DNA from 3 places in the Streptomyces sp. NPDC058619 genome. Region 2 is predicted to be linked to each of the others. Evidence: riboswitches for the same ligand, from Rfam matches in the RefSeq annotation. Region 2 holds a riboswitch; each other region holds the start of a gene.
The links. Region 2 has a riboswitch for cobalamin ahead of ACFWTC_RS37560 (ABC transporter substrate-binding protein). Riboswitches for the same ligand answer to the same signal wherever they lie in the genome.
Positions count from the first base shown of each region.

Region 1: it holds a riboswitch for cobalamin, as region 2 does, so the genes downstream of both, ACFWTC_RS02165 (cobalamin biosynthesis protein) here and ACFWTC_RS37560 (ABC transporter substrate-binding protein) in region 2, are expected to answer to the same signal.
Region 3: it holds a riboswitch for cobalamin, as region 2 does, so the genes downstream of both, ACFWTC_RS32620 (ribonucleoside-diphosphate reductase subunit alpha) here and ACFWTC_RS37560 (ABC transporter substrate-binding protein) in region 2, are expected to answer to the same signal.

Region 1 covers NZ_JBHXQN010000002.1:22,955-29,122, reverse strand. Annotated here, with positions in the region: gene ACFWTC_RS02175 (putative cobaltochelatase) at 1-59, opposite strand, end outside; gene ACFWTC_RS02170 (cobyric acid synthase) at 151-1,710, opposite strand; gene ACFWTC_RS02165 (cobalamin biosynthesis protein) at 1,707-2,708, opposite strand; cobalamin riboswitch at 2,744-2,875, opposite strand; gene ACFWTC_RS02160 (hypothetical protein) at 3,038-3,259, opposite strand; gene ACFWTC_RS02155 (anion permease) at 3,285-4,553, opposite strand; gene ACFWTC_RS02150 (alpha/beta hydrolase family protein) at 4,886-6,016, shown strand; gene ACFWTC_RS02145 (hypothetical protein) at 6,164-6,168, shown strand, end outside.
Region 2 covers NZ_JBHXQN010000103.1:170-6,337, reverse strand. Annotated here, with positions in the region: gene ACFWTC_RS37575 (ribonuclease H) at 210-935, shown strand; gene ACFWTC_RS37570 (ABC transporter ATP-binding protein) at 1,095-1,931, opposite strand; gene ACFWTC_RS37565 (FecCD family ABC transporter permease) at 1,928-3,022, opposite strand; gene ACFWTC_RS37560 (ABC transporter substrate-binding protein) at 3,046-4,107, opposite strand; cobalamin riboswitch at 4,137-4,319, opposite strand; gene ACFWTC_RS37555 (hypothetical protein) at 4,428-4,580, shown strand; gene ACFWTC_RS37550 (TraR/DksA family transcriptional regulator) at 4,618-5,028, opposite strand; gene ACFWTC_RS37545 (hypothetical protein) at 5,227-5,613, opposite strand; gene ACFWTC_RS37540 (hypothetical protein) at 5,626-5,841, opposite strand.
Region 3 covers NZ_JBHXQN010000057.1:30,193-36,360, reverse strand. Annotated here, with positions in the region: gene ACFWTC_RS32635 (carbon starvation CstA family protein) at 1-2,124, shown strand, start outside; gene ACFWTC_RS32630 (YbdD/YjiX family protein) at 2,166-2,363, shown strand; gene ACFWTC_RS32625 (GNAT family N-acetyltransferase) at 2,498-2,995, shown strand; cobalamin riboswitch at 3,037-3,171, shown strand; gene ACFWTC_RS32620 (ribonucleoside-diphosphate reductase subunit alpha) at 3,336-5,759, shown strand; gene ACFWTC_RS32615 (ribonucleotide-diphosphate reductase subunit beta) at 5,759-6,168, shown strand, end outside.

The sequences.
Region 1 (6,168 bases), on a different contig from region 2:
AGCGCCAGCCGCAGGTCGTTCTGGCCGACCAGTGCGGTGAACGGATAGGGCGTGCTCATCGGTTGCTCACTCCTTCTAGGGATATGTGCGGCACGGAGAGGGTGAGGGCGCGGACCGCTGCGGCGCCCGGCGCGCCGTCGCCGCGGCCCGTCACGGAGCGCCCGGCGGCAGGAACGGCAGCCCCGCCGGGGCCCCGTCCTCGATCAGCCGCAGCAGCGCGCCGGTGTCGGCGTGTTCCTCGATCAAGTCGCCGAGCAGGTCGAGCTGTTCCTCGCGCAGCACCCCGAACGAGGTGTCCGGGGCCGGGACGAAGCGCCGCCCGGCGGCCGCCGCGACCTCGCGCAGGAACGCCCGGCGAAAGCCGTCCGACTCCAGCGAGCCGTGCCAGTGGGTCCCCCACACGGCCCCGACCCGGCACCCGTCCAGGAACGGCTCCCCGCCCAGCACCTCGGCCACGCCGTGGTGGATCTCGTACCCCTCGACCGGCTCGCCGAGCGCGGTGCCCACGGGCCGGGCGAGGGTCTTCTCCCGCTCGAAGCGGACGCGCACGGGCAGCAGACCGAGGCCGTCGACCGCTCCGGCCCGCGATTCGACCTCGTCCTCGATGTGCTCGCCGAGCACCTGGAACCCGCCGCAGATCCCCAGCACCGGCCGGCCCTCGGCGGCCCGCCGCACCAGGGCGTCGGCCAGGCCCCGCTCGCGCAGCCAGGCCAGCGCCTTCACCGTGCCGCGCGTACCGGGTACGACGACCAGGTCCGCGTCGGCCAGCTCCTCGGCCCGGTCCACGAACCGCACCACGACCCCCGGCTCGGCGGCGAGCGCGTCGACGTCCGTGAAGTTGGACATCAGCGGCACCGCGCACACCGCGACCCGCAGCACGTCCTCGCCGACCGGCGGAGCCACCACGGACTCGCGGACCGCGCCGCGCAGGGACACCCGCAGCCCGTCCTCCTCGTCGATGCCGAGGCCGTGCCGGAAGGGCAGCACCCCGTACGTCCCCCGGCCCGTGAGGCCGCGGAGCATCTCCATGCCGGGCTCCAGCAGCGACACGTCACCGCGGAACTTGTTCACCAGGTACCCCGCGATCAGCGACTGGTCCTCCGGGGACAGCAGCGCCGTCGTCCCGAAGAAGGACGCGAAGACCCCGCCCCGGTCGATGTCCCCGACGACGACCACCGGGAACCGCGCGGCGCGGGCGATCCCCATGTTCACGATGTCGGTCCGGCGCAGGTTGATCTCGGCCGGGCTGCCCGCGCCCTCGCAGATCACGGCGTCGTACGTGCCCCGCAGCTGCTCCAGGCAGTCCGTGACGACGCCGAGCAGCTGTTCCCGCCGGCCGCCCCGCAGCGCCTTCCCGGGGGCCGCGCCCCCGGCCGTCCCGAAGAACCCGCGGGCGCTCATCTCGCCCACCGGCCTGCCCAGCAGCACCACCTGGCTGCTCTGGTCGCCGCCCGGCTTGAGCAGCACCGGGTTCATCAGCGCGGTCGGCTCCACGCGGGCCGCCTGTGCCTGCATCGCCTGGGCGCGCCCGATCTCGGCGCCCTCCCGGGTGACGAAGGAGTTCAGCGACATGTTCTGCGCCTTGAAGGGCGCCACCTTCACGCCGGTGCGGGCCAGCCAGCGGCAGATGCCCGCCGTGACCACGCTCTTGCCCGCGTCCGACGTCGTACCGGCGACCAGCAGTCCGCCGCCGCGCTTCGCGCCGCTCACGGGCGACCTTTCCTCGTACGGGAGATGGGGGGGACGGGGGAGGTGTGGGAGCCGCAGAAGGCGCGCGCGGCCAGCGTCCGGGCGGCCACGCAGGCCCCCAGCGCCAGCCAGGTCACGTTCCGCGACAGCCGTACCGCCCGCTCGATGTCGGCGACCTCGACGGGCCGTCCGGCCGCGCCGTTCAGCACGGCCCGGTGCTCGACGCGGCCGCCGTACGCCAGGGTGCCGCCAAGGCGCACGCCGAGCGCCCCCGCGAAGGAGGACTCGACGGGGCCGGCGTTCGGGCTGGGGTGCCGGGCGGCGTCCGCGCGCCAGGCCCGTACGGCACCCCGCCGGTCGGGGCCGGCCAGGACGGCGGCGAGCGCGGTCAGCCGGGCGCCGGGCCAGCCCGCCACGTCGTCGAGCCGGGCGGAGGCCCAGCCGTAGCGCAGGTGGCGGGGGGACTTGTGGCCGACCATCGCGTCCAGGGTGTTCACGGCGCGGAAGGCCAGCAGCCCGGGCACCCCGGCGACGGCGCCCCACACCAGGGCCCCGACGACCGCGTCGGAGGTGTTCTCGGCGACGGACTCCACGACGGCCCGGGCCATCTGCTGCTCGTCCAGGGCCTGTGGATCGCGCCCGCACAGGTGCGGCAGCCGCTGACGGGCCGCCTCGGCGTCCCCGGCGGCCAGCGATCCGCCGATGCTGCGGGCCTCCCGGCCCAGCGAGGTGCCGCCCACGACGGCCCAGGTGGCGGCGGCGGTGAGGGCGATGCGGGTGGCCGCGGGCCGGGCGCGCACGGCGCGGGCGCCGAGCACGCCGACGGCGGTCGCGCCGCCGGCGCACACCAGGGTGTGCAGGACCCCCCGGGCGCGGTCGTCGCGCCACAGGGCGCGCTCGACGGCGGCGGCGGCCCGTCCGAAGGCGGCCACGGGGTGCCCGCGGCGCGGATCCCCGAGGATCCGGTCACCGATCAGGCCCGCCGCGGCGCCGTACGCGAAGACGCGGTCGGCACGCATGGTGAAAGGCATGTCCTCACTCAGGGTCCGCGCCCTGGTTCGACGTGACCGGCGGCGAGAGTTCCTGGCTCCCGGGTCGCACTCGGACGAGTGCCCCCGGTGACAGTGGCGGGACCGCGCCGGAATCGCACCGGCTTCCTCTCCATGCCGCCGTAATGGCTCGGGCAGTCCACCACGCACCGCGAAGGCCCGTCAACTCGCCGTTGACCTGCGGCGGGGCCGCGGGCGGGGATGATGCGGGCCCCGCGCCGGCGTACGGCGGCGCGGGGCCGGTCATGCGAAAGCTCCCTCCGGGTTGAAACCCGGAGGGAGCCCGCGCGCCCGGTGTCTCAGGCGACGATCAGGTAGATCCCGTACGCGACGGCCGCCGTGACGAGCGCGAAGCAGGCGTACGCCCCGCTGCGGGCCAGGGTGGCGCTGCCGCCCTGCTCGGTGGCGGCCTCGTGCTTGGACAGGCCCACCAGGCCCAGGGTGAAGAGGGCCACGAGGGCGACGGTGGCGGAGAGGCTGACCCCGAAGACGGAGCCGAGTGCTTCCCAGTCGATCTTCATACTGCCGTTCCTCTGCAGATCTCGGTCAGACCGCGGCGGCCGGAGCCGCCGGGGTCGTCGTCGCGGCCGGGATGGTGGCCCGGAGGTCGTCGTCGGCCGCGGCCGCCGCCGCGGCAGCGGTGGTCGGCGGGACGGTGACGGCGGCCATGGCCGTGGTCACGACATCGGCCTCCGGCTCCCCGGCGCCGGCCGGCTCCACCTCGTTGACGTTGTGGTGGTCGACGACCTGGCGGCGGGAGATGACCCAGATGGCGAAGCACGAGGCGACCAGGAAGACCGTGACGCCGGCGATGCCGATGTCACCGGTCCGCATGACGAGCTCCGCTCCGGCGGCGACCAGGGCGGCGGCCGGCAGGGTCAGGCCCCAGGCGATGAACATGCGGGTGGCGGTGGACCAGCGGACCACGCCGCCCTTGCGTCCCAGGCCCGCACCCATGACCGCGCCGGAGCAGGCGTGGGTGGTGGAGAGGGAGAAGCCGAGGGTCGAGGAGGCCAGGATGACGCTCGCCGCGGAGGTCTGGGCGGCGAAGCCCTGCTGCGGCTGGAGGTCGGTCAGGCCCTTGCCCATGGTGCGGATGATGCGCCAGCCGCCCAGGTAGGTGCCCATCGCGATGGCCAGGCCGGCGGAGACGATGACCCAGACCGGCGGGTTGGCACCGGCGGGCAGCGCGTTGCCGGCGACGAGCGCCAGCGTGATGATGCCCATCGTCTTCTGCGCGTCGTTGGTGCCGTGCGCGAGGGAGACGAGGCCGGCCGAGGCGATCTGACCGGCGCGGTAGCCCTTCGCGGAGGTCTTCTCACCGACCCTGTTGCCGAGTTTGTAGGTGACCTTCGCCGCCAGCAGCGCGGCCAGGCCGGCGACCAGGGGGGCGGCGATCGCGGGGATGAGGACCTTGGTGACGACGACGCTGCCGTTCACCGCGCCCATGCCGGCCGACGCCACCGCGGCACCGATCAGGCCGCCCATCAGGGCGTGGGAGGAGCTGGAGGGCAGGCCGACCAGCCAGGTGACGAGGTTCCAGAGGATGGCTCCGACCAGGGCGGCGAAGATCACCTCTGGCTGGATGCCTTCCTCGTTGACCAGGCCCTTGGAGATCGTCTTGGCGACCTCCACGGACATGAACGCGCCGACGAGGTTGAGTACGGCGGACATGGCCACCGCCGTCTTGGGCTTGAGGGCGCCGGTCGAGATGGTGGTGGCCATCGCGTTGGCCGTGTCGTGAAAACCGTTCGTGAAGTCGAACACGAGAGCGGTGATGATCACGATCCCGAGGAGAAGCGTTATGTGCTCCATTTACCCAGGCTTCTGTTTGACGTCAGTGGCTCGGCGAACGTAGGCAACCTGGATGAACGGAAGATGAACTGGCGCGGGCGGAGCGGTGTACTGGTGCGCCACCCGATCGGGACCTTCGTCCCGGTTCTGCCGTAGATATATCGATTAATGCACGTCAAAGCCGGGTGAATGCGCCCCTCCGTCAAACAGGACCGCCTGCCCCGGGAGTCCGTGACGCCACCGAAAGAGAGCTAGGTCACCCCGCTTCCGGTCTCCGCGGGGCGAGCTCCGCACCTCCCGCGGGGCGATCGCCTCCGGTGGCCCGCCGGAGCCCGCGCGCCGACACTGGAGCGGTGCGTACCGCCACAGCGACGGCAGCGGCCGTCACCACCACGCTCCTGGGCGCCGGCGCGGCCGCGGTCGCGGCCGGCCGCTGCGCCGCCGGCGCCGCCCTGCGGCCCGAACCTGGGCGCCCCCTGCCCGGCGGACGCCGGCTCAGCGTGCACTCCACGGCCCCCGGCCGGGTCGAGCTGACCCGCTCCCTCGGCTCCCTGCGCCCCGGCACGTACGGTCTGGACGCCCCCGGGGTACACGCCGTCGTCGGCCCCGTCCTGCCCGACGTCCCGCACGGCCCCGACACCGTGGTCCGCCGGCTCGTCGCCGTCACCCACGGCAGCCTCGACCCCGGAACCCGGGTCACCCTCACCCCCCAGGTCCACCTCGGGAACCCGCGCACCGCCCTCGGGTTCGACCACGCCGACGTGGACATCCCCGGGGAGCTGGGCGCCCTGCCCGCCTGGTTCGTGCCCGCGGACCGGGACACCTGGGTCATCGCCGTGCACGGGCTCGGCAGCAGCCGCGAGCACCCGATGGTGGTCATGCCCTTCCTCCACCGCCACCAGGTGCCCGTCCTCGACCTCGCCTACCGGGGCGACCTAGGCGCACCCGCCCCGCCCGACGGCCTCGGGCACCTCGGCGAATCGGAGTGGCGGGACCTGGACGCCGCCATCCGCTACGCCCTGCGCCACGGAGCCCGCCATGTGATCCTGTACGGCTGGTCCACCGGGGCCGCCATGGCCCTGCGCGCCGCCGAGCGCTCGGCGCTCGCCGACCGGATCTCCGGGCTCGTGCTGGACTCGCCCGTCCTCGACTGGCACGCGACGCTGCGCGCGCTGGCGGCCGCGCGCCGCACCCCGGCCGCGGTGCTGCCGTTGGCGGTCCGGGCCGCCGAGAGTCGCGCGGGGCTGAGCGCCGCCCGGCTGCCGCCGGGCGCCGACCCCGGCGCGCTCCGCGTCCCGGTCCTGGTCTTCCACGGCCCGGCCGACACGCTCGCCCCCTGGGAGCCCTCCCGGCGGCTCGCCGCAGCCCGCCCCGACCTCGTCACCCTGCACACCGTGGCCGGGGCCGGGCACGGGGCGATGTGGAACGCGGACCCGGCCGGGTACGAGGAGGTCCTGCGCCGCTTCCTCACTCCGCTCATGTGAGCGCGTCTCGCGGGGGTTTCCGTCATGTGAAGGCCCTGTGGCGGCCGGGGCCCAGAGGGTGGCTTGTCCCGGTCTGTGCCCCGGGTGAGCAGCGGTAACCGCCGGTTCCGTTTGGGCTTTCGGCCCGTCACGGGCGAGACTGCTTCCGTGAC
Region 2 (6,168 bases):
CATCCGGTGGACAGTGGCGGATGAGAGTCCGCCGCGCCGCTCGGCTGGCTGCCGACCGCCGTCGACCTGCCCGCTCCAGAAGCCGGGCATGCGCGACCGCCTGGAACCGACCCGCCGCGCGATCCACGGCGGCCTCATCGAGCCGTAGCGGACCGGGGCCGCCGCCCGGGCGGGTATCTGCCCGGTCGTGGATGGGGCATGATCGGGGGATGTCTGATCGCATCATCGCCGCCTGTGACGGAGCGGCCAAGGGGAACCCCGGGCCCGCCGCGTGGGCCTGGGTCATCGCCGACGCCGAGGGCCGGCCCGATCGCTGGGAGGCCGGACCGCTGGGCCGCGCCACCAACAACGTCGGGGAACTGACCGCCCTCCAGCGCCTCCTGGAAGCCGTGGCCCCGGGCACGTCCGTCGAGGTGCGCATGGACTCCCAGTACGCCATGAAAGCGGTCACGCAGTGGCTTCCCGCCTGGAAGCGCAACGGGTGGAAGACCTCCTCGGGCCAGCCGGTCGCCAACCGCGAACTCGTCGAGGCGATCGACCTGTTGCTCGGGGACCGCGACGTGACGTTCGTGTACGTGCCGGCCCACCGCGCGGACGGGGACCACCTGAACGCCATCGCCGACCAGGCCGCGAGCGACGCCGCTGTGTCCCAGCAGGGCGCCGGCACCGCCCTAGGCGACGCGGACATGCCGCAACCCGCACCGGCCCGCAGCGCGCCCGCCCGTGCCAAGAAGGCGCCGTCGCGGGGGAAGCCGTCCACCGGGGCATCGGCGGGACGCGGCCAACAGCGAGCGATCAAGGCCAAGTTCCCGGGTACCTGCCCGTGCGGCAAGACGTACGCGGCGGGCGAGCTGATCACCAACAACGGCAAGCGCTGGGGCCACCCGGACTGCGCGGCGGCCACCGCGGTCGGCGCTGCCGGGCCGCAGGCGTAGGCCCGGGTGCTCGCCGACCACCACGCGTACGAGGCCCTGTCGATCGCGCGGAGCCCGCGTACGACGAACGGCTGACGCGGGCCTGTCCGCCCCCGCCCCCCGGTACACGCACCGCAGGGCGGTGCACGCCCGCCGCCCGGGCGCCGCAGCGCCCCCGGACTACGGGCGGCCGGGCGGCTCGCAGCCCCGATCCCGTACCGCCGCGCCGGACCGGGCAGCCGGGACCCCCGGCAGGAAGGACACCTGGGCCGCGCCCGTCCGCGGATGTACGGCGACCTCGGCCGCCACGCCGTACACGTCGGCCAGGAGCCGTGCGGTCAGTACCTCGCCGGGCGGTCCGGAGGCCGTCACCGCCCCGTCGCACAGGACGTAGAGGCGGTCGCAGTAGTAGGCGGCGAGGTTCAGGTCGTGCAGGGCCACGAGGACCGTGGCGGGCAGCTGCCGCAGGAGCCCGAGCACCTCCAACTGGTGCCGGATGTCCAGGTGGTTGGTCGGCTCGTCGAGCACCAGCAGGGCGGGCTGCTGGGCCAGCGCACGGGCGATGAGGACGCGTTGGCGCTCGCCGCCGGAAAGGCGGTCGAAGGAGCGGTCCGCCAGCGCGGTCGCGTCCACCGAGTCGAGGGCCCACGTGACGATCGCGGCGTCCTCGGCGCTGTCGCCGTCGAACAGCCGTTTGTGCGGGGTGCGGCCCATCGCGACCACCTCCCGCACGGTCAGGTCGAAATCGGCCCCCGCGTCCTGCACCACCGCGGCCACGGTGCGGGAGAGCCGCCGCACCGGCAGCGTCCAGGCGTCCGCGCCATCCACGTGCACGCTGCCCGCGTCGGGCCGCAGCACGCGGTAGACGGTGCGCAGAAGGCTGGACTTGCCGCTGCCGTTGGGCCCGACCAGGCCGACCACCTCGCCGGGCCGGGCGCTGAGCGAGACGTCGCGCACCAGGTGGTGTGCGCCGGCGGTGAGGGTGACGCCCTCGACGGTGAGTTCTGCCGCGCTCATACCGCTCCTCGGCTCGTGGTGCGGCGGGCGTCCCGGCGCATCATCCACAGGAAGAAGGGTCCGCCGCAGAGCGCCGTCAGCACGCCCACGGGGATCTCCATGGGCGAGGCGACGGTCCGCGCCGCGATGTCGGCCCAGACGAGGAAGACCGCGCCGGCGAGCGCCGCCGCCGGCAGGACGCGCCGGTGGTCGCCGCCGACGAACAGGCGCACGATATGCGGCAGCATCAGCCCGACGAAGCCGATCGGCCCGGCCGCGGCCACCAGGACGCCGGTCACCAGCGACAGCAGGACGAACATCCGGGCCCGGAACCGGGCCACGTCCAGTCCCATGCTCGTCGCGGCCTCCTCACCGGTCAGCAGCAGGTTCAGCGACCTGGCCTGGACGAGGAGGACGGCGATGCCCAGCAGCAGGGCCGCGCCCGGCAGCCACAGGGTGTCCCACTGGACGCCGCCCAGTCCCCCCAGGGTCCAGGCCAGGACGGCCCGCGCCTCGTTGCCCCGGCCGGAGGTCAGCAGCAGCATGTTCATCACCGCGGTGAGGACCGCTGCCATGGCGACCCCCGACAACACCAGCCGCACCGAGGTGATGCGGCCGCCGGCGCGGGCCGTCGAGTACACCAGCAGCAGCGTCAGCAGCGCGCCGGCGAAGGCGGCGACCGACAGCGACAGTGCGCCGAACAGGCTCACGCCGAAGACGATCACCGCGACGGCGCCCAGGGACGCCCCGGAGGACACTCCCAGCAGGTACGGCTCCGCGAGCGGGTTGCGGACCAGGGCCTGCATGGCCGTCCCGATGACCGCGAGCCCCGCGCCCGTCACCGCCCCGAGGAGGACCCGCGGAGCCCGTACGTCCAGCACGATCGTCTCCCGCGCGCGTGACCAGGTCGGCTCCGACCAGTCGGCGCCCAGCGCGTGCGTCACGATGCCCCACACGTCGCCGGGCGGTACGTGCACCGACCCGATGGCCATGCCCGCGGTCGCGGAGACCAGCAGCAGGGCGCCGAGGACCGCGAGGGTCGCGGCGAAGGACCCGCGTCGCGGCGGGTCCGCGCCGCGGGCGTCCCGCCCGGCAGGGAAGGCGGCTGACATCGTCTTGGCGGGGGAGGGGGCCGTCACCGGAGCCGCTCGGGGTGCAGCCCGCGCGCCAGCTCCTCCACCGCGTACGGCGGCCTGACACCGACCAGGGTCGAGGTCAGCGGCACGACGACAAACCGCTTGTTCCTGATGGCCGGCACGTCGGCGAGCGCGGGCTGGGAGAGGAGGAACTCCTGCTTCTGCCGGACGCTTCCGGTGCCCGCGTAGTCGTAGATGGCGATCACCTCCGGCTTCCGGTCGACGACCTCCTCCCAGGAGACGTCACCGAAGACGTCGTCGAGGTCCGCGAAGACGTTCCGGCCGCCGGCGAGTTTGATGATCTCGGTGCCGAGGCCCTTGCCGCCGGCGGTGAACGCCGACTTGTCGCCGCTGTCGTAGACGAAGACCGGTACGGCGGGTGCGTCCTTGACCGCCTCGGCGGTCCTGGTGACGCGCCCCCGGAGGTCGGCGACGAGCTTGTCGGCCCGTTCCCCGACGCCGAAGACGCGTCCGATGGTCTGGATCTCGTCGTAGGTGTCCTGCATGGTCACCTGCTTCTTCCCGCAGTACTCGCGGTTGAGGTAGGTGTCGATGCCGGCGTCGCCGAACGCCTTGCGCGAGCGGCCCTCCTTCTCGGCGAACGCGGAGCCGTAGCCGCCGTAGACGAAGTCGGGAGCGGCGTCGAGGACGGCCTCGAAGGAGGGCTCCTTCTTCGCCAGCTCCGGTACGGCCTCGAAGTCCTGCCGCAACTCGGGCAGGACGGCCGAGTCGGGGAACGCGGTGCCGACCATACGGTCCTTCAGCCCCAGGGAGAGCATCAGTTCGGCGGGGTGCTGGTGGATGGTGACGACGCGAGCGGGCGCCTTGTCGTACGTGGTCCGTGTGCCGCAGTTGTCGATCGTGACGGGGAACCCCTGCGCGGCCGAGCCGGAAGACCCCGAAGTGCCGGACGGTTTCGCGGTGTCGGGGGAGTCCTTCGCCGAGCCGCAGCCGGTCAGTACGGCCGTGGACAGGGCCAGGGCCGCGGCGGCCGCGCGCAGGGTACGGCCGCGCCGGGCGGGCGGGCGGGGGAAAGGGGGGCGGGGCATGACGTCGTACACGTAGAGCCTCCTGCGGAGTCCGCGCTCCTCGGATCGGGCCCGCGACAGGCCAGTGTCCTGACTCCCGGGTCGGCGTCCCCCTGGCCTTCCCGCGACGGGCGCGGCGGCTCGCAGGAGGGGCGCACTCCCCGGTCACAGTGGCGGGACCGTGCCGGAATCGCACCGGCTTCCTGTCTCCCGTCGCGGTGATGACCCGGTGATATTACGTTCTGTCGGGTGGGGGGCGAAAAGGGCGTGCTGCGGCGCACCGCGGACCCCGACCGCGCTGCGGCTGCCGGACGGGGCGGAGGACCGGCCGCCGCGGCCCGTACGGTGACCCGGTGTTCGAGCAGTTGACGATGGACGTACTGTCGCCGGGGCGCAGTTTCACCGCCCCGGGCGTGCGGCTGCGCCGGTCGGCCAGCGGCGAGGACGTGGTGCGGGCGGCGGCGAGCCGCGCGGGGGCGGGGCGGGCGCGAGTGCGCGGCGGGTAGCCCGGTACGGCCCGGGGCGCATGCCCCGATGTCCGGGTCAGCGGGGGCCGGCCGTGGCGCACGGCACGCACGAGGTGGCGGTCGGGCGGGCCTCCAGGCGTTCCGCCGGGATCGGTTCGCCGCACCTCTCGCAGCGCCCGTAGTCCCCTCGGGCGAGCCGTTCCAGCGCCAGGTCGACGGCGTCCAGGTGCTCGCGGGCCCGGGCCAGGAGGGCGGCGACGTGAGCCCGCTCGAAGGCGGTGCTCGACCCCTCGGGGTCGTGCTCGTCGTCGACCGCGACCAGGGCGTTCGCCGCGACGATCCCGTCGAAGTCACGGATCAGGGCCGCGGTCCGCGCGAGGGTGTCGGCCCGGTCCGTGGCCAGCCGCTCGCGGGCGGACTCGTACCCTTCCCCGCGCTCGTGGTCGTACCCGTACCGAGGGGGCACCTCAGGGGCCGAATCGTCCATGCGTGCGACAACGCCGGTGTCCGGGCGCACATTCCTCCGGCGTGCACACGTCACGGGTGACCGGGGGCAGCTCCCTCGAGACCAGCGCGGTCGGCTCTCCTACGGGCAGACCCTCGCCGGCCTCCACGCGGCCGGAGCCCCGATCAGGCGGGCCGTACGGCCTGAGGGCGCGTACGGCCCCGGGAGGCGCGGGTGCGGCTACCCGCCGTCGGAGGCGGGGCTTTCTCCGGCGGCGCCGTGATCGGGCCGCTTCCGGTCCCCGTCCTGCCCGGGGTGGAGGGCCAGCATGTCCAGGAGTGCGGCCAGGCCGTCGTGCCCGGTGGTGTGGGCCGCGACCGCCTGACGGGCCCGCTCGCGCTGGCCGGAGCCGTCGGGCAGGGCGTCCGCGCACGCGGGCCGGCCCGTGACCGCCGGTCCGGCGGCAGCGCCGCGTCCCGCGTACGACCGGTGCTCCCCGGCGGTCGCGCACACCGCGACCGCGGCCGCCGAGCGGCGGCGGGTCCCGCCGCGGGCGACGGCGGCCCTGGTCCACTCCCACAGGCGGGGGGCGAGCTCCGACGGGCGGGGCAGGTAGGCGTTCGTCATCGCGCCCTCCTCCTATTTGCCCAGCTGTTCCGGGCCGAGCTCCTTGAGAGGGGGCCGGCGCCCCATGAGGATCTCCTTGCCGTCCTGGTCGAGGAGGTCGTTCTCGTCGCTCGCGGTGAACTCGTCGCGGTGCTGACCTGCGGTGCCGGGGCCGGGGCCGACGCTGTCGGTGTCGGTGTCGGTGGTGTCGGCGGGCCCGCGCTGAGCGGGGCGGCGGTCGTCTGCCATCGTGCTCCTCCTCGTACGCACCCGATCCTGACCGGCGGCGGTCAGGGACCCGGATGCCGTGCTGCCGTGGGTCCCGTGGAGTGTGCCCACGCGAGGGAGAGCAAAGCACGTCCGCAGCCCGCTCCCGCAATCCACCAGTTCGCGGCCCGGGCGGGTGTGTCGGCGCCCCTCGGGCAGGAGAAAGGTGAATCCGTACGCGCGGTCTGGGGAATACCGAGCAAGCGGTTGTCCGGCTCCGCCCCGGGAACGGCCGCGGCCGGCGGTATCGTCGGCGGCTCGGCGCGAATGGGCGGCCGGGAACGGGGCAGGCGGACCCCGGGCGGAATG
Region 3 (6,168 bases), on a different contig from region 2:
CTCGTCGGACTCGTCGGTGCCCTCGGCTGGGGAGTGCTGGCCCTCTCCCGGGGCGAGGAGATCTCGGCCGCGTGGCTCCTCGCCGCCGCGCTGGGCTCGTACGCCATCGGATACCGCTTCTACGCGCGCTTCATCGCGCACCGCGTACTGAAGGTGGACAAGACCCGGGCCACCCCCGCCGAACGCCTTGACAACGGTGTCGACTTCCACCCGACCGACCGCCGCGTGCTCTTCGGCCACCACTTCGCCGCCGTGGCCGGCGCCGGCCCGCTCGTCGGACCCGTGCTCGCCGCCCAGATGGGCTATCTGCCCGGCACGATCTGGATCGTCGCGGGCGTCATCTTCGCGGGCGCCGTCCAGGACATGGTGACGCTCTTCTTCTCCACCCGCCGCGACGGGCGCTCGCTGGGCCAGATGGCCCGGGACGAGATCGGCCCCGTCGGCGGGGCCGCCGCGCTGGTCGCCGTGTTCGCCATCATGATCATCCTGCTGGCGGTGCTGGCGCTGGTCATCGTCAACGCCCTCGCCCACTCGCCGTGGGGCGTCTTCTCCATCGGCATGACCATCCCGATCGCCCTCTTCATGGGCTTCTACCTCCGCGTGCTGCGGCCCGGCCGGGTCACCGAGGTCTCCGTCATAGGGGTGGCGCTGCTGCTGCTCGCGATCGTCGCGGGCGGCTGGGTCGCCGAGTCCTCCCTCGCCGGGACCTTCACCCTGGAGAAGGAGACGCTCGTCGTCTGGATGGTCGCGTACGGCTTCGTCGCGTCGGTCCTGCCGGTGTGGATGCTGCTCGCGCCCCGCGACTACCTCTCCACCTTCATGAAGGTCGGCACGATCGCGCTGCTCGCGCTGGGCGTGGTCATCGCGATGCCCACCCTGAAGATGCCCGCGGTCACCGAGTTCGCCGCCCGCGGAGACGGCCCGGTCTTCGCCGGCTCGATGTTCCCGTTCGTCTTCATCACCATCGCGTGCGGGGCCCTGTCCGGTTTCCACTCGCTGGTCGCCTCGGGCACCACCCCGAAGATGATCCAGAAGGAGACCCAGGTCCGGGTCATCGGCTACGGCGCAATGCTGACCGAGTCCTTCGTCGCCATCATGGCGATGATCGCGGCCTGCATCATCGAGCCCGGCCTCTTCTTCGCCGTGAACTCGCCCCCCGGCGTCATCGGCACCACCGTGGAGACCGCCTCGCAGGCGGTGACGAACTTCGGCTTCGCCATCAGCCCGGAAGCCCTCGCGCAGGCCGCGAAGGACGTCGAGGAGACCAGCCTGCTCTCCCGTACCGGTGGAGCGCCGACCTTCGCACTCGGGATGTCGGAGATCTTCTCGGCCGTCATCGGCGGCGCCGGCATGAAGGCCTTCTGGTACCACTTCGCCATCATGTTCGAGGCCCTGTTCATCCTGACGACCGTCGACGCGGGCACCCGCGTCGGCCGGTTCATGCTCCAGGACACGCTCGGCAACGTGCACAAGTCCTTCAAGGACGTCAGCTGGAAGCCCGGCGTCTGGTTCGCGAGCGCCGTCGTCGTCGGCGGCTGGGGCTACTTCCTCTGGGTCGGCGTCAAGGACCCGCTGGGCGGCATCAACCAGCTCTTCCCGCTGTTCGGCATCGCGAACCAGCTGCTCGCGGCGGTCGCCCTGGCCGTCTGCACCACCCTCCTGGTCAAGTCCGGGCGGCTCAGGTGGGCCTGGGTGACGGGCGTGCCGCTGGTGTGGGACGTGGCCGTCACGCTCACCGCCAGCTATCAGAAGATCTTCTCGGAGGACGTGAAGGTCGGCTTCTTCGCCCAGCGCGACAAGTACCAGGCCGGCATCGACGCCGACAAGGTCCTGCCGCCCGCGAAGACCATGGGCGAGATGGAGACCGTGGTCACCAACGCCACGGTGGACGGCGTGCTGTGCGTGCTGTTCGCGCTCCTGATCGTCATCGTGCTGGTGGACGCGGCCCGGACCTGCTTCAAGGCGATCGCCGACCCGGCGTCCGTGAAGCTCTCCGAGGTCCCGTGGACCGAGTCGAAGATCGTCGCCCCGGCCGGGCTGATCCCGACCGCCGAGGAGCGCGCCGAGCTCGCGGCCGCGGGCCTGGACCCCAGCGGCGGCCGGGCGAAGGAGCCGGTCGCGTGAGCCCGGCGGCGCCCGGCCGCGACGGTACGGGCCTGAGCGGCGTGGAGCGGCTGCGCCGGGGGCTGGCCCGGGCCCGGTACTTCGTACGGGAGTTCTCCGGCGAGGCCGCGTACGACCGGTACGTCGCGCACGCCCGCTCCCACGACCCGGACGCCGCGGTCCCGACCCGCCGGGCCTTCGAACGGGCCCGCACCGACGCCCGGGAGGCGGACCCCCGCGACGGCTTCCGCTGCTGCTGACCCCGCCCGCCCCGAAGGCCCCGCCGCTCTCCGCGGCGGGGCCTTCGGCTTCCGGCGCCGCGACGGGGGCCGCCCTGCCCGCCCCGCCCGCCCGGTACCCCACCGCCCCGTACCCGTCCTGCACACTCGACCGCATGGACATGGTGATCAGGGCGGCGCTGCCCGCCGAATACGCGGAGCTGGGCGAGATCACGGCGCAGGCCTACCTAGCCGACGGGCATCTGGACGAGAACGAGAACGACGACTACCTGAGCGTCCTGCGCGACGTGGCCGGCCGGGCCGCCCTGGCCGAGGTGCTCGTCGCCGAGCGCGACGGGCGGATCCTCGGCGGAGTGACCTTCGCCGAGCCCGGGAGCACGCTCGCCGACATCGCCGCCCCGGACGAGGCCGAGTTCCGGATGCTCGCCGTGGCCCGGGAGGGCCGCGGGCAGGGCGCCGGCGAGGCGCTGGTGCGGGCCTGCCTGGACCGGGCGCGGGCGATCGAGGGGGTTTCCGCGATGGTCCTCTCCACCCAGCGGAGCATGGCCGGGGCCCACCGGATCTACTCCCGGCTCGGTTTCGAACGCACTCCGGAGCGGGACTGGGCGCCGGTCGAGGGCCTCACCCTGCTGACGTACCGGCTGAAGCTGTAGCCACGCCGACACAACATGTGGGGCCTTCCGCAGAGGGGCGCCCCCACATGTATGCTCAGGGCTGCTGTCGCCGCAGGGGAATCCGGTGTGAATCCGGAACTGTCCCGCAACGGTATGAAGTGCACCGATTGGTGTACCTGCAAGTCCGAGGACCTGCCGACAGCGCGCCCGGCTCGACCGAACCGGGCGCCGACACGTCCGGGCCTCGCGGTTGGGCCGGTGGACGCCATGCGGTGCACGAGCTGCCTGCCCTGCCCGGGCCGGCCCGTGCGCTGTCCCGCATGCGCCCCTCGCACCCCGCCCCGCCGATGACCGGGCCGAGCGAGGGAGAGCAACCCCCGTGACCATCGCGCCTTCCGCACCGCGCGCCGAGTCCGTTCCGTCCACGGCTCTTCATGGATCTGGCGAAGGTCCCGGGGCCGCACTCCTGCGTACCCTCACCGAACTGACGGCCGACCTGCCCGACACCGACCCCGGCCGGGTTGCCGCCGCCGCGCTGCGCGGCCGCAGCTCCCTCGCCGACGAGGCCGAGCTGCGCGGGCTGGCCACCGAGGCCGCCGCGGGGCTCATCTCCGAGGACCCGGCGTACTCCCGCCTCGCCGCCCGGCTGCTGACGCTGGCCGTGGCCGGGGAGGCCGCCGGCCAGGGTGCCACCTCGTTCTCCGCCTCCGTCGCCGTGGGCCACCGCGAGGGCCTGATCGCCGACCGCACCGCCGCGTTCGTCGCGGCCCACGCGGCCCGCCTGGACGCGCTGGTGGAGCACGCGCTCGCCGAGGGCGCCGACGACCGCTTCGGCTTCTTCGGCCTGCGCACGCTGCACAGCCGCTACCTGCTGCGCCACCCGATCACCCGCCAGGTCGTGGAGACCCCGCAGTTCTTCATGCTGCGCGTGGCCTGCGGTCTGGCCGAGACCGGACCTGACGGTGAGACCGGCGGCGTCCAGGCCGTCGAGGAAGTGGCCTCGCTGTACCGGCTGATGAGCCGCCTCGACTACCTGCCGTCCTCCCCCACGCTCTTCAACTCCGGCACCCGGCACCCGCAGATGTCCTCCTGCTACCTGCTGGACTCCCCGCTGGACGAGCTCGACTCGATCTACGACCGCTACCACCAGGTCGCGCGCCTCTCCAAGCACGCCGGCGGCATCGGCCTGTCGTACTCCCGCATCCGCGCCCGCGGTTCGCTGATCCGCGGCACCAACGGCCATTCCAACGGCATCGTCCCGTTCCTGAAGACCCTCGACGCCTCCGTCGCCGCGGTGAACCAGGGCGGCCGCCGCAAGGGCGCCGCCGCCGTCTACCTGGAGACCTGGCACGCGGACATCGAGGAGTTCCTGGAGCTCCGCGACAACACCGGCGAGGACCAGCGCCGTACGCACAACCTGAACCTCGCCCACTGGGTGCCGGACGAGTTCATGCGCCGCGTGAACGCCGACGCCGACTGGTCGCTGTTCTCCCCGGCCGAGGTCCCCGAGCTGGTGGACCTGTGGGGCGACGACTTCGACGCCGCGTACCACAAGGCCGAGGCGGCGGGCCTGGCCCGCAAGACCATGCCCGCCCGCGAGCTGTACGGCCGGATGATGCGCACCCTCGCGCAGACCGGCCAGGGCTGGATGACCTTCAAGGACGCCTCCAACCGCACGGCGAACCAGACCGCCGAGCCGGGCACGGTCGTCCACTCCTCCAACCTCTGCACCGAGATCATCGAGGTCACCAACGACGGCGAGACGGCCGTTTGCAACCTCGGTTCGGTCAACCTGGGCGCCTTCGTCCTGGCGGAGACCGGCGAGATCGACTGGGAGCGCCTGGACGAGACCGTCCGTACCGCGGTGACCTTCCTGGACCGCGTGGTGGACATCAACTTCTACCCGACCGAGCAGGCGGGCCGCTCCAACGCCCGCTGGCGGCCGGTGGGTCTGGGCGCCATGGGTCTCCAGGACGTCTTCTTCCGGCTGAAGCTGCCCTTCGACTCCCCCGAGGCGCAGGCACTGTCCACGAAGCTGTCCGAGCGGATCATGCTCGCCGCGTACGAGGCCTCCTGCGACCTCGCCGAGAAGAACGGCCCGCTCCCCGCCTGGGAGCAGACCCGCACCGCGCGCGGCGTGCTGCACCCCGACCACTACGAGGTCGAGCAGAACTGGCCGGAGCGCTGGAACGCGCTGCGCGCCCGGATCGCGAAGACCGGGATGCGCAACTCGCTGCTCCTGGCGATCGCACCGACGGCGACGATCGCCTCCATCGCGGGCGTGTACGAGTGCATCGAGCCGCAGGTCTCCAACCTGTTCAAGCGCGAGACGCTGAGCGGTGAGTTCCTCCAGGTCAACGCGTACCTGGTGGCCGAGCTGAAGCGGCTCGGCGTGTGGGACGCCCAGACCCGCGAGGCGCTGCGCGAGGCCAGCGGCTCGGTTCAGGGCTTCGGCTGGATCCCGGCCGAGGTGCGCGCGCTGTACCGCACGGCGTGGGAGATCCCGCAGCGCGGCCTGATCGACATGGCGGCGGCCCGGACCCCGTTCCTCGACCAGTCGCAGTCGCTGAACCTGTTCCTGGAGACGCCCACCATCGGCAAGCTCAGCTCGATGTACGCGTACGCCTGGAAGCAGGGCCTGAAGACGACGTACTACCTGCGCTCGCGCCCGGCGACGAAGATCGCCCGCGCGGCGTCCGGTTCCGCCGTCCCGGCATCCGCCGCTCCGCTTCCGCAGGCCGTCGACGCCGACGCGCTGGCCTGCTCCCTTGAGAACCCCGAGTCCTGCGAGGCCTGCCAGTGATGAGCTCCGAGAACACCAAAAACCTGCTGGACCCGGGCTTCGAGCTGACGCTCCGCCCGATGCGCTACCCCGACTTCTACGAGCGCTACCGCGACGCGATCAAGAACACGTGGACGGTGGAGGAGGTCGACCTCCACTCGGACGTCGCCGACCTGGCGAAGCTGACGCCCTCCGAGCAGCACATGATCGGCCGGCTGGTCGCGTTCTTCGCGACGGGCGACTCGATCGTGTCGAACAACCTCGTGCTGACGCTGTACAAGCACATCAACTCCCCGGAGGCGCGCCTTTACCTGTCGCGCCAGCTGTTCGAGGAGGCCGTGCACGTCCAGTTCTACCTGACGCTGCTCGACACCTACCTGCCCAACCCGGACGACCGGGCGGCCGCGTTCGACGCGGTCGAGGAGATCCC